Linked DNA regions of Prochlorococcus marinus XMU1402. The protein of the gene in region 2 binds, or shares a complex with, the protein of the main gene of each other region. Links are inferred from orthologs where the notes say so. Each region holds a gene or a part of one and is shown on either strand. Other genes may lie near its edges.

The links.
Region 1: the proteins of HA141_RS00910 (region 2) and HA141_RS01535 are in contact, whole or in part, in a cryo-EM structure (PDB 6KHJ), measured with the Thermosynechococcus vestitus proteins. The link is inferred for Prochlorococcus marinus XMU1402 from one-to-one orthologs. Residues at the interface, in WP_011057128.1 of Thermosynechococcus vestitus: Pro17, His18, His19, Pro20, Ser21, Met22, Val25, Arg27, Met29, Thr31, Ile38, Asp39, Cys40, Glu41, Pro42, Val43, Ile44, Gly45, Tyr46, Leu47, His48, Arg49, Gly50, Met51, Lys53, Ile54, Asn57, Arg58, Pro65, Tyr66; in WP_011056552.1 of Thermosynechococcus vestitus: Leu46, Met47, Tyr48, Thr50, Ala51, Cys52, Phe54, Ile55, Glu56, Ala58, Ala59, Ile61, Gly62, Ser63, Arg64, Phe65, Asn76, Pro78, Thr89, Thr91, Lys93, Met94, Ala97, Leu101, Met123, Phe124, Ser126, Asp127, Ser128, Tyr129.

What each region holds. Positions count from the first base shown.
Region 1 is NZ_JAAORD010000001.1:281,083-286,164, reverse strand. What follows is about bases 1-2,830. They hold HA141_RS01535 (NADH dehydrogenase subunit K), read left to right. Parts: upstream 1-963; coding sequence 964-1,698; downstream 1,699-2,830. Other genes in these bases: HA141_RS01525 (gluconeogenesis factor YvcK family protein), read right to left, coding at 2,225-2,830; HA141_RS01530 (NAD(P)H-quinone oxidoreductase subunit J), read left to right, coding at 1,698-2,228; HA141_RS01540 (NAD(P)H-quinone oxidoreductase subunit 3), read left to right, coding at 597-959; HA141_RS01545 (rubredoxin), read right to left, coding at 91-519; HA141_RS01550 (photosynthesis system II assembly factor Ycf48), read right to left, coding at 1-81. Also shown: more of HA141_RS01525, read right to left, coding at 2,831-3,610; HA141_RS01520 (ABC transporter ATP-binding protein), read left to right, coding at 3,748-4,533; HA141_RS01515 (MlaD family protein), read left to right, coding at 4,539-5,082. UniProt on the Escherichia coli protein: NDH-1 shuttles electrons from NADH, via FMN and iron-sulfur (Fe-S) centers, to quinones in the respiratory chain. The immediate electron acceptor for the enzyme in this species is ubiquinone.
Region 2 is NZ_JAAORD010000001.1:166,319-174,575, reverse strand. The notes cover bases 5,283-8,257. They hold HA141_RS00910 (NAD(P)H-quinone oxidoreductase subunit H), read right to left. Parts: upstream 7,377-8,257; coding sequence 6,189-7,376; downstream 5,283-6,188. Other genes in these bases: rsmH (16S rRNA (cytosine(1402)-N(4))-methyltransferase RsmH), read left to right, coding at 7,415-8,257; HA141_RS00915 (acyl-CoA thioesterase), read right to left, coding at 5,727-6,179; HA141_RS00920 (AMP-binding protein), read left to right, coding at 5,283-5,723. In the rest of the region: grxC (glutaredoxin 3), read left to right, coding at 1-209; gshB (glutathione synthase), read left to right, coding at 215-1,138; HA141_RS00935 (chorismate-binding protein), read right to left, coding at 1,131-2,543; menA (2-carboxy-1,4-naphthoquinone phytyltransferase), read left to right, coding at 2,645-3,562; HA141_RS00925 (o-succinylbenzoate synthase), read left to right, coding at 3,559-4,524; more of HA141_RS00920, read left to right, coding at 4,521-5,282.

The sequences.
Region 1 (5,082 bases), 120 kb from region 2 along the record:
TGTAGATGAACAACTGCTTAATACAAAACAAAGAAGAACTGTTAAAAGAAGATTGGGAATACTGGTAATAATTTTTTTCATTTATATATATTAATGCAAAGAGTACAAAGAAAGGAACATAGCAGCAGCAAAGGCCAGCCCTCCAAAAATCAATATATTTTTTTGTCCAGGAGGTAAACTATTAAAACCAAAGCCATAAACCAAATTCTCTTCAAAACCACTAGGTTTAGATTTAGGACCTATATCCTTATAAAAGTTTTTGCCAGCCCGGCAGACGGGGCATGCGAAGGTATTCCCATCCAACTCTGAAAAAGGCGTATTTTTGGGTATGTTTAATTTTTTATTTCCTTCGGAAGGATCATAAATGTATCCACAGCTTCTACATTCAAATCTATTTTGTTCTAAATTAATGAGAGGTTGTTCAACATTTGCTCCAGAGGAGTTTTTAGAAAGTTCTTCTTTCTCAAAGTTTTCAACTATTTTGTTTTCCTCAGAGGCTGGTTGAATGTTTTCACTCACGGTTTATTATTATTCTTTAAGAACTTTAAAAGATTTTGCTAAATTAAGCGACTTTTATTCAAAATTAATTTTTTAAGATGTTTTTATTATCAGGTTATGAATATTTTTTAGGTTTCCTCCTAATTGCGGCTGCTGTCCCAATATTGGCTCTAGTTACTAATCTCATAGTTGCCCCTAAAGGCAGAACTGGGGAAAGAAAACTAACATATGAATCAGGAATGGAGCCTATAGGAGGAGCATGGATTCAATTTAATATTCGTTATTACATGTTCGCCTTAGTTTTCGTTATATTTGATGTTGAAACAGTATTTCTTTATCCTTGGGCTGTTGCCTTTAATAGATTAGGCTTGTTAGCATTTATTGAGGCATTAATTTTCATTGCAATACTCGTTATCGCTTTGGCTTACGCATGGAGAAAAGGTGCTTTAGAATGGAGTTAAAAAATTGAATCCACAATTATCCCCAAAAACAATAAGAGAAATCAGAGAGGGTACTTGTAATCCACTTGGTGCTCCGCAAGTTACCACGGATTTAAGTGAAAACATAATATTGACAAGTTTAGACGATCTTCACAACTGGGCTAGACTAAGTAGTCTATGGCCCCTCTTATATGGAACAGCATGTTGTTTTATAGAATTTGCTGCTTTAATTGGTTCAAGATTTGATTTTGATAGATTTGGATTAGTACCTAGAAGCTCGCCAAGGCAAGCAGATTTATTAATAGTTGCAGGAACAGTAACGATGAAAATGGCACCAGCCTTGGTAAGACTTTATGAGCAGATGCCAGAACCAAAGTATGTTATTGCTATGGGTGCTTGTACAATTACAGGAGGTATGTTTAGCGCAGACTCTACCACCGCGGTCAGAGGTGTTGATAAATTAATACCTGTTGACTTATACCTTCCAGGCTGTCCCCCAAGGCCAGAAGCAATATTTGATGCAGTCATAAAATTAAGAAAAAAAGTTGGTAATGAATCAATTTTAGAGCGTGCAAAATCAGAACAAACCCACAGATACATAACATCTGATCATGAAATGAATCTTGTTTTCTCAGAAAATACAGGTGAATATCTAAGTAAAACTTCAGCTAAAGCCATTCCTTCCTCCAAAAAAGAAAAAATAACTGAATTTCCTGAAAACTCTGAAAAAACTGAAATTATTAATTCTGAAGAAAAGTAATGGAAAAAGACGGTTTAGCCAAATCCTCAGATACTTCGATAGAAAAAGATGGATTTATAAGTCAATCCTTGTCTAAAGATGGGATTCCAAATCAATCTTTATCTAATGATCACTTAGGAATTGAAATCATTTCTGTGGAACCTAACAAATTATATGAAGCAGTAACTGCCTTAAGAAATTACGGTTTCAACTATCTCCAATGTCAAGGTGGTTATGACGAAGGACCAGGTAAAAATCTTGTTAGTTTCTATCATTTTATAACTGTTGATGATCTACAAAAGATTGAAAAAATAAAAGAAGTTAGATTAAAAGTATTTTTGAAAAGAGACTCTAATTTATCGATCCCTAGTTTATATAAAATCTTTAAAGGAAGCGATTGGCAAGAAAGAGAGACTTATGACATGTATGGAATAAATTTTACTGATCACCCTAATCCCAAAAGACTCTTGATGCCTGAAGACTGGAGAGGATGGCCATTAAGAAAAGATTATATTCAGCCAGATTTCTATGAACTTCAAGATGCTTATTAGTTTAATTTCTTTAATTTTCGGTACATAAACATAACCGCTCTTGCCAGCCTTCTAGGGTCATGCCTCAGAGTTGGGGTTATCCTTTTTGAGTACAATGGTGCCTGCAAAACATAATAGCCTTCAGATAATAATTTTTCTTTATTACATTTGACTGGTTCTGCACCTCTACTCTCGTAGTAATCCACTAGTGGAGACTTTTCAAAATGAATCTGAGATAAGATTGCGTTAAAAATTCGAGTATTAACTCCAAAGTTTGATAATTGTTTTTCTATTGATTTAATATGTTTATAAACATCAAGTCCATCTGTTTCACCAGGCTGAGTCATCAAATTACTAATGTAAATTTTAGGAGCATTACTTTGCAATAAAGCATCTACTATTTCTGGCACTAATAAGTTTGGCAATAAAGAAGTATATAAACTACCAGGGCCAAGAACAATTAAGTCGGCTTCTTTTATAGATTCGAGAGCACTTGGCAGTGCAGAAGGATTTTCAGGTAAGTAACCAATCCTTGAAATTGCTTTTTGAGATTTACTGATATTACTTTCTCCAAAAATTTTTTTACCATCCTCTAATTCAGCCCATAAAATAACATCAATATTCGTTGAAGGTAGAACTTGACCTTGAACCGCTAAAACCTTACTGGATGCTTGTACTGCTTTTTCTAAACTTCCTGTAATGGTTGTTAAAGCTGATAAGAATAAATTTCCAAAACTATGTCCCTCTAAATCACTTCCACCTGAAAATCTATATTGAAATAATCTTGTTAAAATGGGTTCTTCGTTTGATAAAGCAGCCAAACAATTTCTAATATCTCCTGGAGGTTGGACACCTAACTGTTTCCTAAGAATTCCACTACTTCCACCATCATCTGAAACAGTTACGATTGCTGTAATATTATTGCTGTAATTTTTGAGACCCTTCAATAAAGTAGATAATCCAGTACCTCCGCCAATCGCAACTATATTAGGACCTCTGTTTAATTTACTCTTAACTCTCAATGCGTCAACTAAGAATGTACTTTTTTCCGGAACAAGTGCTTTTTGAATAGAGTTGATACTTCTATTTTGTCCAATCCCGATTAATAAAAGTCCAACAACGAAGATTAATGGTCCCAATAATGAAACAGGCAAGATACTAGTTAAACCTGTCATTAACCAAAAAAAGACTTCAATAAGCCAATAAAGTGGCCTTAAATTTGTCCATATTGCAATTCCTAATAATGAAGTCAAAAATCCTATTGCAGATGTCATCATCCATCTTTTGATAACAAGTCCTGGCAAAAGCCAACTTAAGATTCGCGAAATTTTGTTTACTAAGCCAAAATTAGACTTTTTAAAATATTTATAGTGCCTACTTATTCTTGTTCTACGCTTATTCATTAAAAACCTCTTTAATTATTTTTCTCAAATTAATTTAAAACTTCATAAATTCATTATAAATCAAATTAAAACATACTTTTTTTATTTCTAAAAATAGGCAATATGTAAAGGAAGATGAATTTTTCCATTTATAGGTTTTGAAAAAATCAAAACACGCAATTGAAGCAAAAAACCTCTCGATAAGCTGGGGTGAAATTAATGTACTTAAGCAACTAAATTTTGAACTTAATGAGGGAGAAAAATTAGCTATTGTTGGCCCTTCAGGGTCGGGTAAATCAACAATTCTAAAAATATTAGCAGGCTTGATTTTACCTACTAAAGGAGAATTAAGGATATTTGGTGAAAAACAATCATATTTAAGATTAGATCAAAATAATCCTCCTGATGTAAGACTAGTTTTTCAAAACCCAGCATTACTGGGATCTTTAACTATTGAAGAAAATGTAGGTTTTCTCCTAAGAAAAAATAAAAACTTATCCAAAAAGTTAATCCATGAAATCGTAAGTGATTGTTTGGCTGAAGTGGGTTTATTCAATGTTGAAAAAAAACTTCCGAACGAATTAAGCGGAGGCATGCAAAAAAGAGTAAGTTTTGCTAGAGCTTTAATTACGGATCCAACTCTTAATTCACAAACTAAACCTTTATTACTTTTTGATGAGCCGACTGCAGGTCTTGATCCAATTGCCTCATCTAGAATTGAAGATTTGATTAATAAGACAAATGATAAAGCGAAAGGATCATCTATTGTTGTTAGCCATGTTCTTAGTACTATAGAAAGGACATCAGATAAAGTTGTAATGCTTTATGGAGGAAGATTTAGATGGGCAGGTTCTATTGATGAATTCAAAGAAAGTGATGATCCCTATGTATTTCAATTTAGACATGGGAAACTTGATGGTCCAATGCAACCTAAAGACATTTAGAAATTATGCGTAGAAGCTTACGAGACTCAATAGTTGGATTTTCCTTGTTAGGAGGAATTTTGATATTTACATTTTTTTCTTTTTGGCTGAGGGGAGTAAGATTATCTTCAAAAAATTGGTATCTCTTTGCGGAATTCAATAACGCAAGTGGTTTATCCAAAAAATCGCCAGTTACCTACAGAGGAATTTTAGTAGGGTCAATAGAAGATATCATTTTTACTAATGAATCAATTAAAGCAAAAATATTTTTAAATAATCCTGAAATTGTTCTCCCTAAGCCAGCATTTGCAAGAGTGGTTACAAATTCTTTTCTTGGAGGAGATGTGCAAGTTGCTTTAGAAACAAGTGAAAAAATAATTCCTAAAAACATCGCAAAACCTACATCAGAAAAATGCGATTCCAAATTAATTGTTTGTCAGGGTGACATTATCACTGGGAAACAACTATCAAGTCTTTCAAATATAACTAATAGAATAAGTCAAATTTTAAAAGTATCAAATCAAGAAAACTTAATAGAAAACATAGTCAACTCTATTGATCAATTTGATA
Region 2 (8,257 bases):
TTCGAGCAAAATCACTACTCAAGAAAAAAAATGTAAATTTTACAGAATATAAAATAGATGGCGACGAAGATGCCAGAGCATTGATGATTGAAAGAGCTGATGGTAGAAGAACATTACCACAAATATTTATAGATAATGAGGGTATCGGAGGCTGCGATGATCTCTACGCATTAGAAAATGAAAATAAATTAGAAGCATTATTAAGCTAGATCTTATGAAATTTCTATTCGTAATAGATCCAATTAAAAATATAAATCCCTTAAAAGATTCAACTGCTGCTTTAATGCAAGCATCATCAAAAAAAAATATTGAAATCTGGAGTTGTACTCCTCAAGACCTGGAAGCTAGAGGTGATGAAGTATGGGCATCTTCCGTAAAAGTTGAAGTAATTCCGTGGATTTCTTTCAAAGAGAATGATTGCATACCTCTCGCCGAATTTAATTGCATTTGGATGAGAAAAGATCCTCCTGTAAATGAGGCTTATTTATATGCAACCCATCTTTTAGAAGTTGCCGAAAGAAAAGGAGTAAAAGTAATTAATAAACCCTCATCGTTAAGAGCGTGGAATGAAAAGCTAGGTGCTTTAAGATACAGCCACTTAATGGCACCTACAATAGTTGCGAGTAAGGTAAAAGATCTTATTAATTTTGCAAATATAAATAATGAAGTAGTCATAAAACCTCTTGGAGGAAAAGGTGGTCAAGGTGTTATAAGGATAAATAAAAATTCTCCAGGAATTAAATCAATCATTGAATTAATCACTTCTCAAGAAGAATTACCCGTTATGATGCAAAAATTTATTCCTGAAGTCATAGAGGGTGATAAAAGAATAATTATCGTAAACGGAGAAGCAATTGGATCAATAAATAGGATTCCTCAAGGAGGCGATTTTAGGAGTAATTTAGCTATGGGAGGCAAGGCTGAACCCACATTATTAACAGAAAAAGAAAAAAGTATCTGCTCAGAATTATCTCAACACTTCAAAGATGAGGGTTTATTTTTTGTAGGTATTGATGTAATAAATGGAATGCTTAGCGAGATTAATGTAACCAGTCCAACAGGTTTAAGAGAAATAGAAAATTTATCCAATAAAAATGTTTCAGAGGAAGTTATTGAAAAATTAGTAGAAATTATCTAGGATTTTTAGCGCAAAATATCTGTTTTACTATAGATTCAAATTTTAATTTAATCTCATCTATTTCTTTCTCTAAAACGGAGCCAGAAACTATACCTGAACCTGCAGTAAATTCAATATTTTCTTCAATACATCTTGCGCCTCTTATTGTCAAAAGAAATGAAGCATTGCCTGATGAATCCACCCAACCCATTGGAGAAGCATAATTTCCTCTAGGGAAAGACTCAAGAGTGTTTATCCAATCCAATGCTGCATTTTTTGGGTATCCACACACAGCTGGAGATGGATGTAAGTTTTTAAGCAATTCAAAAGGACAAATATTTTCAACTTTAGAGAAAATGAGTGTTTGCAAATGAGAAATATCTCCAAATGAATTTACCTTGATATCACTTTTTTTAAAGTTTGTTATTTTTGAAACTTCTAAAGATTTAATCAAATGTTGTATTACATAATTATGTTCCTTTAAGTCTTTAGCACTTTTTAGGAGTTTCTTAAAATTTGAATTAGTAGATATAGTTCCAGCAAGAGCCTCTAAAGTTAAATAAGGTTTAGAGAAAGAAAATAATTTTTCTGGGGATGCTCCAAATAAAATATCCTTACTATTCCTTTTCCAAACGTATCTACATGTATTTGGTTGCTTCTTTTTAAATCTTTTTAAAATTTCTACTAAATCTAATTTATTTTTAAGTCTTATTTTAATCCTATTCGCTAAAACTATCTTTTCGAGGATATCTTTCTCTACTAATTGAATTCCTCTATTTACTACTTTTTTCATGTTTGTTTTAGAATTTTCTAAGGAGCTTGAGAAATCATCAATAAAAGGGGAATCAAAACTAGTTTTTAAGCTAGATGATTTTATTAATTCTGAGCCAGAATTAATAACTTGATTTCTAATTGTCCATATTTCTTCAATTAATGTTCTTAATGATGATTTACCTTCAACATGACCATTGATTCTTAACCAGCAATTCTTGCCACTTTTAGTAATTAATATTTTTGGCAAAATGGCTTCCAAACTAGGGATATCTGAAGGTAAATTCTTATTATTCAAATTTTCAGAGAAAGAAAATAAATAAATAATTTTTGAAAGTGCAGAATTATGCGATTCATTAGTTAAGTTAATTAAATTTTTAAAATTCTCAGAATTAAACTCTTTTGCTACCTCAAATCTTTTTGGGCCATCCAAGGTAACATATTTACACTTCTCGAAAGCTATATATGAAATGCCATCAGATTCCTCCCAAAATGAAGAAAACGGATATTTATTTATTAACAATTCATAAACTTGAAATAAATCAATACAAGGAATCTCAACACAAATACTTACTAATCCAGAATTTTCAACTTTCTTATCGAAAGAGGAAAATACATCTTTTAAAAAATCTGTTAAGTTTAAATCATTTTTCATTACTTATTGAAAATAACTAAAAATGATGCAATAAAGTAAAAAATGTAACTCAATTTATAAACTACATTCAATAATTATCTAATTTTGCGTGTTAATTAAAAATGGACGAAGATAAAAAAAAATTATGGAAAAAAGCAATAAAATGGCCTCTTTATTCTGTTGCCATACTTCCAGTTTTAATAACAGGGGCTTACTTACTCAATCAATATGAAGAGGTAAAAATTTATAATTTGATTTCATTTACTTTAGCTGCAATTTTGATATTACTTTGGGAAAATCTAACTAATGATTTATACGACGCAGAAACAGGAATCGATGAATTTAAATTCCATTCAATAGTAAATCTTGTAAAAAATAAAAAAATAATTTCATTTATTGCATATACATCTTTAGTTATTGGTTTATTAATAATTTTAATTATTTCAGTATCAACAAGTATAAACATTTTTATTTTGGTGGCAGCTTGCTGCTTCTTAGGATATTTATATCAAGGTCCTCCTTTTAGATTGGGTTATCAAGGTTTAGGAGAACCATTATGCTGGCTTGCATTTGGACCTTTTGCGTACTCTGCAGTCTTAATTGCGTTAAATCCGTCTAATATTTACTTCGAAGATATTCCATGGAAAGTTTCTTTATTACTTGGTTCAGGACCTTCCTTGGCAACAACACTCGTATTATTTTGTTCTCATTTTCATCAAATTTCTGAAGATAAAAAGCATGGGAAAAATTCACCTTTAGTTCGCTTAGGGGCAAAAAAAGGTTCTCAATTTGTGCCTTGGATAATTTTTACAATATATATTTTTCAACTTTTCACAATAGTTTATGGATTTATTCCAGTGTTTTGTATCCTTTATTTGCTTAGTTTCCCTCAAGCAATAAGACTTATAAATTTATTAAAGTCTTCGTATGCAAAACCTTCTACAATAAAAAATTGCAAATTCGTCGCAATAAAATTTCAAACTCTTAATGGAATTGGTTTAATCACAGGATTAATATTTAATTACTATCTAAATAAATGAACTTAATATTTCAAAAAAAATCTTATAGCTTTAAGTTATCGGCCAAAGTAGAAAATTCTAAAACCAATTACCATACAAAATCGGGTTGGATAATTAAATTAATAAGTAATGATAAAAAAATAGGGTTTGGAGAAGTTTCACCGCTACATAAAAAAGACTTAAAAAAGTGCGCGAAACAACTAGATATGATCCCTGAGTATATAGAGGAATTTAATTTATCTGAGCAAATAAATATTTTTCATCCATGCATTCAATCTGCAATAAATTCTGCATTAGCAGAGATCAATGGAAAAATAATTTTTAAAGAAAACTACTACTTTGATGAAATTGGTAAAACAGCCATATTGTTAAATCATGAAAATGTAGTTTCAGATCTAAATGATATTAAAAAAAGACATTGTGATATTGGAAAATCATTAACCTTAAAATGGAAAGTAGCACTAAAAAATAACCATGAGGAAGAAGCAAAATTAGAAGAAATTTTAAGCAAAATAGGTAATAATATTAAGTTAAGAATAGATGCTAATGGTTCTTGGGGAAGAGAGATAGCTAATAGATGGGCTGATATTTTGAAAGATAATAAAAATATAGATTGGTTAGAACAACCTCTCTGTGTTGATGATATTGATGGAATGACAGAACTAAACAAAAAAATTCCAATAGCTTTAGACGAATCACTTTTAAAATTTCCAACTTTGATTGATGAGTGGAAGGGTTGGCAAATTAGAAGGCCTTCTCAAGAAAATAATCCAGTTAAGCTTTTAAGAGAATTAGAAAATAAAAAAGCTTTAATATCTATAAGTACCTCATTTGAAACTGGAATAGGAAAGAGATGGCTCAATCATTTATCTTCTCTACAATTACAAGGACCAACGCCAAAAGTTCCTGGTTTAGCAATGAATAAATTCCCTAATTCGTTTCTATTTTTAAATGAAGCAAAAAAGATATGGGATCAACTATGAAAAATAAAATTCATACTATTGAAGTTGAAAATAACGAAACTAAATCTGTAGAAAAAATTATCGAAAAAATTAGAGAGAATAAAATTATTTATGTAAAAAACAAATTTTATGAAGACAAAGATGTATTAGATTCAATTACTGAAAATGGGCCAGCAATTATCTTAAACAGTAGTGGGAGTTCTGGAAAACCGAGACAATGTTTTCACCATTTAAATAATCTTAAATTATCTGCAACTACATCAGGTCAATGGCTAATAGAGCAAGGATTTGAATTACAAAACTGCTTAATTTTAAATACTTTACCCCTGAACCACATAAGTGGATTAATGCCAATTTTTAGAAGTCAAACTTGGGGATGTGATTGTATTAATATTTCTCCGAATTTGATAAAAAAAACTCGAGAACTTTTACTTTTCACAATTAAATTTAAAAAAAACAAAAAACACTTGATTACGTCATTAGTACCTACCCAATTACAAAGACTTTTAGCTCAAAAAGATGGAATTAGTTGGCTAAAAATTTTTGATCTAATTTGGGTAGGTGGAGCTTCAATTTCAGACGAAACTGCAGAACAATGTATAAAAGAAAAAATAAAATTAGCACCTTGTTACGGCTCAACTGAAACAGCAGCAATGGTTACTAGTTTAAAACCAAAAGAATTCTTGATGGGTTTTAAAAATGTTGGAGAAATACTACCTGATACAAAAATAAGAATTAACGCACAAGGATTAATAGAGATAAAATCAGCCAGAATTGGAATTGAAATAATAGACTCTTTAAAAACTGAAAATTTCAAAAATAAAAATGGGTGGTGGCAAACAAGTGATTTAGGTGAAATTAATCAAATCAATAATTCTTTCTATTTAAACTTTGTTGGAAGAAATGATAATGCCTTTAATTCAGGAGGAGAAATCGTTTTCCCTGAAGTAATTGAATCTAGATTAAATGATTTCATTATGAAAGAAAATATCCCAATTAATAAATTCAATATTTCAAAAGTATCTAACAAATTATGGGGAAATAAAATTAAAGTAATAGTTGAATTTAGAGAACTTACAAATAATAATATTATTGAAATTTCTTTAAATTTATTAAAAAAATTTTCTCAAAGTTGGCCTAAACATGAAAAGCCTGAAAAATGGATTGTTAAAAACAAAAATAGCATTACAGAAAAAATAAACTATAAATTTAAAAAATAATTATTAGCATTCTTTTAAATTTGTACTCACATTAGAAGCCTCTATCCATCTTTCTAACTGATCGGGAAGTTCTATTTTATTTCTTGAATCAATATCTAAAGAACAATGTATAATTTTCCCTTCGGCTACTTTATTTCCATTTTTTATAAAAAAGCTATTTACTTGGAACAAATGAGTATTAATTTTATGAGGGGTAATTTTTACTTTTAATAAATCTCCAATTTTTATAGGCGCAAGAAAGTTTGCTTCACAATTTACTATTGGAAAAATAATTTGACTTTTACGTATAGAAAAATCTGGAAAAATATCTTGAGAAGGAATCCCATAAATTTCAATACTTTCTTCCCAAGCTTCATGCGACCATTTTAATAAGTTATGAAAATGAATTACACCTGCAGAATCACAATCACCAAATCTTACCTTCTTCTGCAATATTAACCAGTCAGAGGGGTTCATTTAAAGAAATTATCTATCAACAGATCCCATAATGACATCTATTGAACCAAGGATTGCCATAATATCAGCGATTTTGGCACCTTTAAGAATATGAGGCAATATTTGCAGATTATTTAAATCAGCTGCTCTGATTTTAAATCTCCATGGGGTAACTTCATTATTTCCTTGAATAAATACACCTATTTCTCCTTTGCCGGACTCTAATCTTGTATATAATTCTCCGTTAGGAATTTTAAAAGTTGGAGCAACCTTCTTAGCTACATATTGATAGTCGATACCAAATATTTCACTTTTCTTATCTTCAGTCGCCATTCTTTGAGCTTCTAAATTTTCTGTTGGACCTCCGGGAATCATTTTGCAGGCTTGGCGAATGATGCTTAATGATTGTCTCATCTCTTCAACTCTTACTCGATATCTCGCATAACAATCTCCTTCTTTTTCTGAAGCAATCTGCCAATCAAAATCGTCATAACATTCATAACTATCGACTTTCCTTAAATCCCAAGAAACTCCAGAAGCTCTAAGCATTGGTCCAGACAAAGACCAATTAATTGCCTGGTCTCTTTGTATTGTTCCTAGACCTTCAATTCTTTTTCTAAAAATTGGATTATTTGTGATTAATTTTTCGTATTCATCTATCTTAGGACCAAACCAATCGCAAAAGTCTATACATTTTTCTAACCATCCGTATGGGAGATCACATGCGACACCACCTATCCTAAAGAAATTATTATTTATTAGCCTTTGTCCAGTAGCAGCTTCCCAGAGATCATATATCATCTCTCTTTCTCTAAAAATATAGAAAAATGGAGTTTGAGCTCCTACGTCTGCTAAAAAGGGACCAAGCCATAAAAGATGATTAGCAATACGATTAAGTTCGAGCATAAGAACTCTGATGTAACTAGCTCTTTTGGGAACTGGAATATTAGCTAATCTTTCAGGAGCATTTACTACAATAGCTTCATAAAACATTCCTGCTGCATAATCCATTCTGCTTACATAAGGGACATACATTACATTTGTCCTATTTTCAGCTATCTTTTCCATTCCTCTATGTAAATATCCAATTACTGGCTCACAATCAATGACATTCTCACCATCAAGAGTTACAACTAACCTTAAAACCCCATGCATTGAGGGATGGTGAGGGCCAAAATTGACCACCATTGGTTCTGTTCTAGTCTCTAGCTGAGCCATTCGAAATTTAACTTCTAAATAAATCTTAGTCGAAAGTTATGCAAACTGACCTATCTGATTCATCTTTTTTCAATCATCAATCAGTCATGACAGATGAGATTATGGCCTCATTAGAGCATTACCCACTTATAAATAACAATCAAATTAAAGGAATAGACGCAACTTTAGGCGGAGGCGGGCACTCTTATCATTTATTAAGAAAATATTCAGATTTAAATATAATTGGACTTGATCAAGATCCATTCGCAAGAAAATCAGCATTAAAAAAACTTGACGAGTTTAAAAGTAGGATTGATATAAGAGCTTCAAATTTTGCGGATTTTGTACCAAAAGAGAAAGTTTCTTTTGTGATTGCAGATCTTGGAGTAAATAGTAATCAACTTGATGACCCTAAAAGAGGATTTAGTTTCCAAAAAGATGGTCCGCTTGATATGCGCATGAATCCTTTGCTTGATTTTGATGCAGAGAAATTAATTGAGTCTTTAAATGAAAAAGATCTAGCTAACCTAATCTATAAATATGGAGATGAGAGATTATCAAGAAAGATTGCTAGGAAAATAAAATTTGATTTGAAGGAAAATGGGAAATATTCTGGGACAAAAGAATTAGCTTATTCTATTGCAGGCTGCTTCCCACCAAAACAAAGATATAAAAAATTACATCCAGCCACAAGAACATTTCAAGCACTAAGAATTGCTGTTAATAAAGAAATTGAAGTATTAGAAAAATTTTTGCAAGTTGTACCTGAATGGCTTTTGCCAGGAGGTATTATTTCTATTATTAGTTTTCATTCCCTTGAGGATAGGTTAGTTAAAAGTTGTTTTAAGAATGATCAAAGACTAAAAAACCTGACAAAAAAGCCAATAACTCCTTCCGAACAA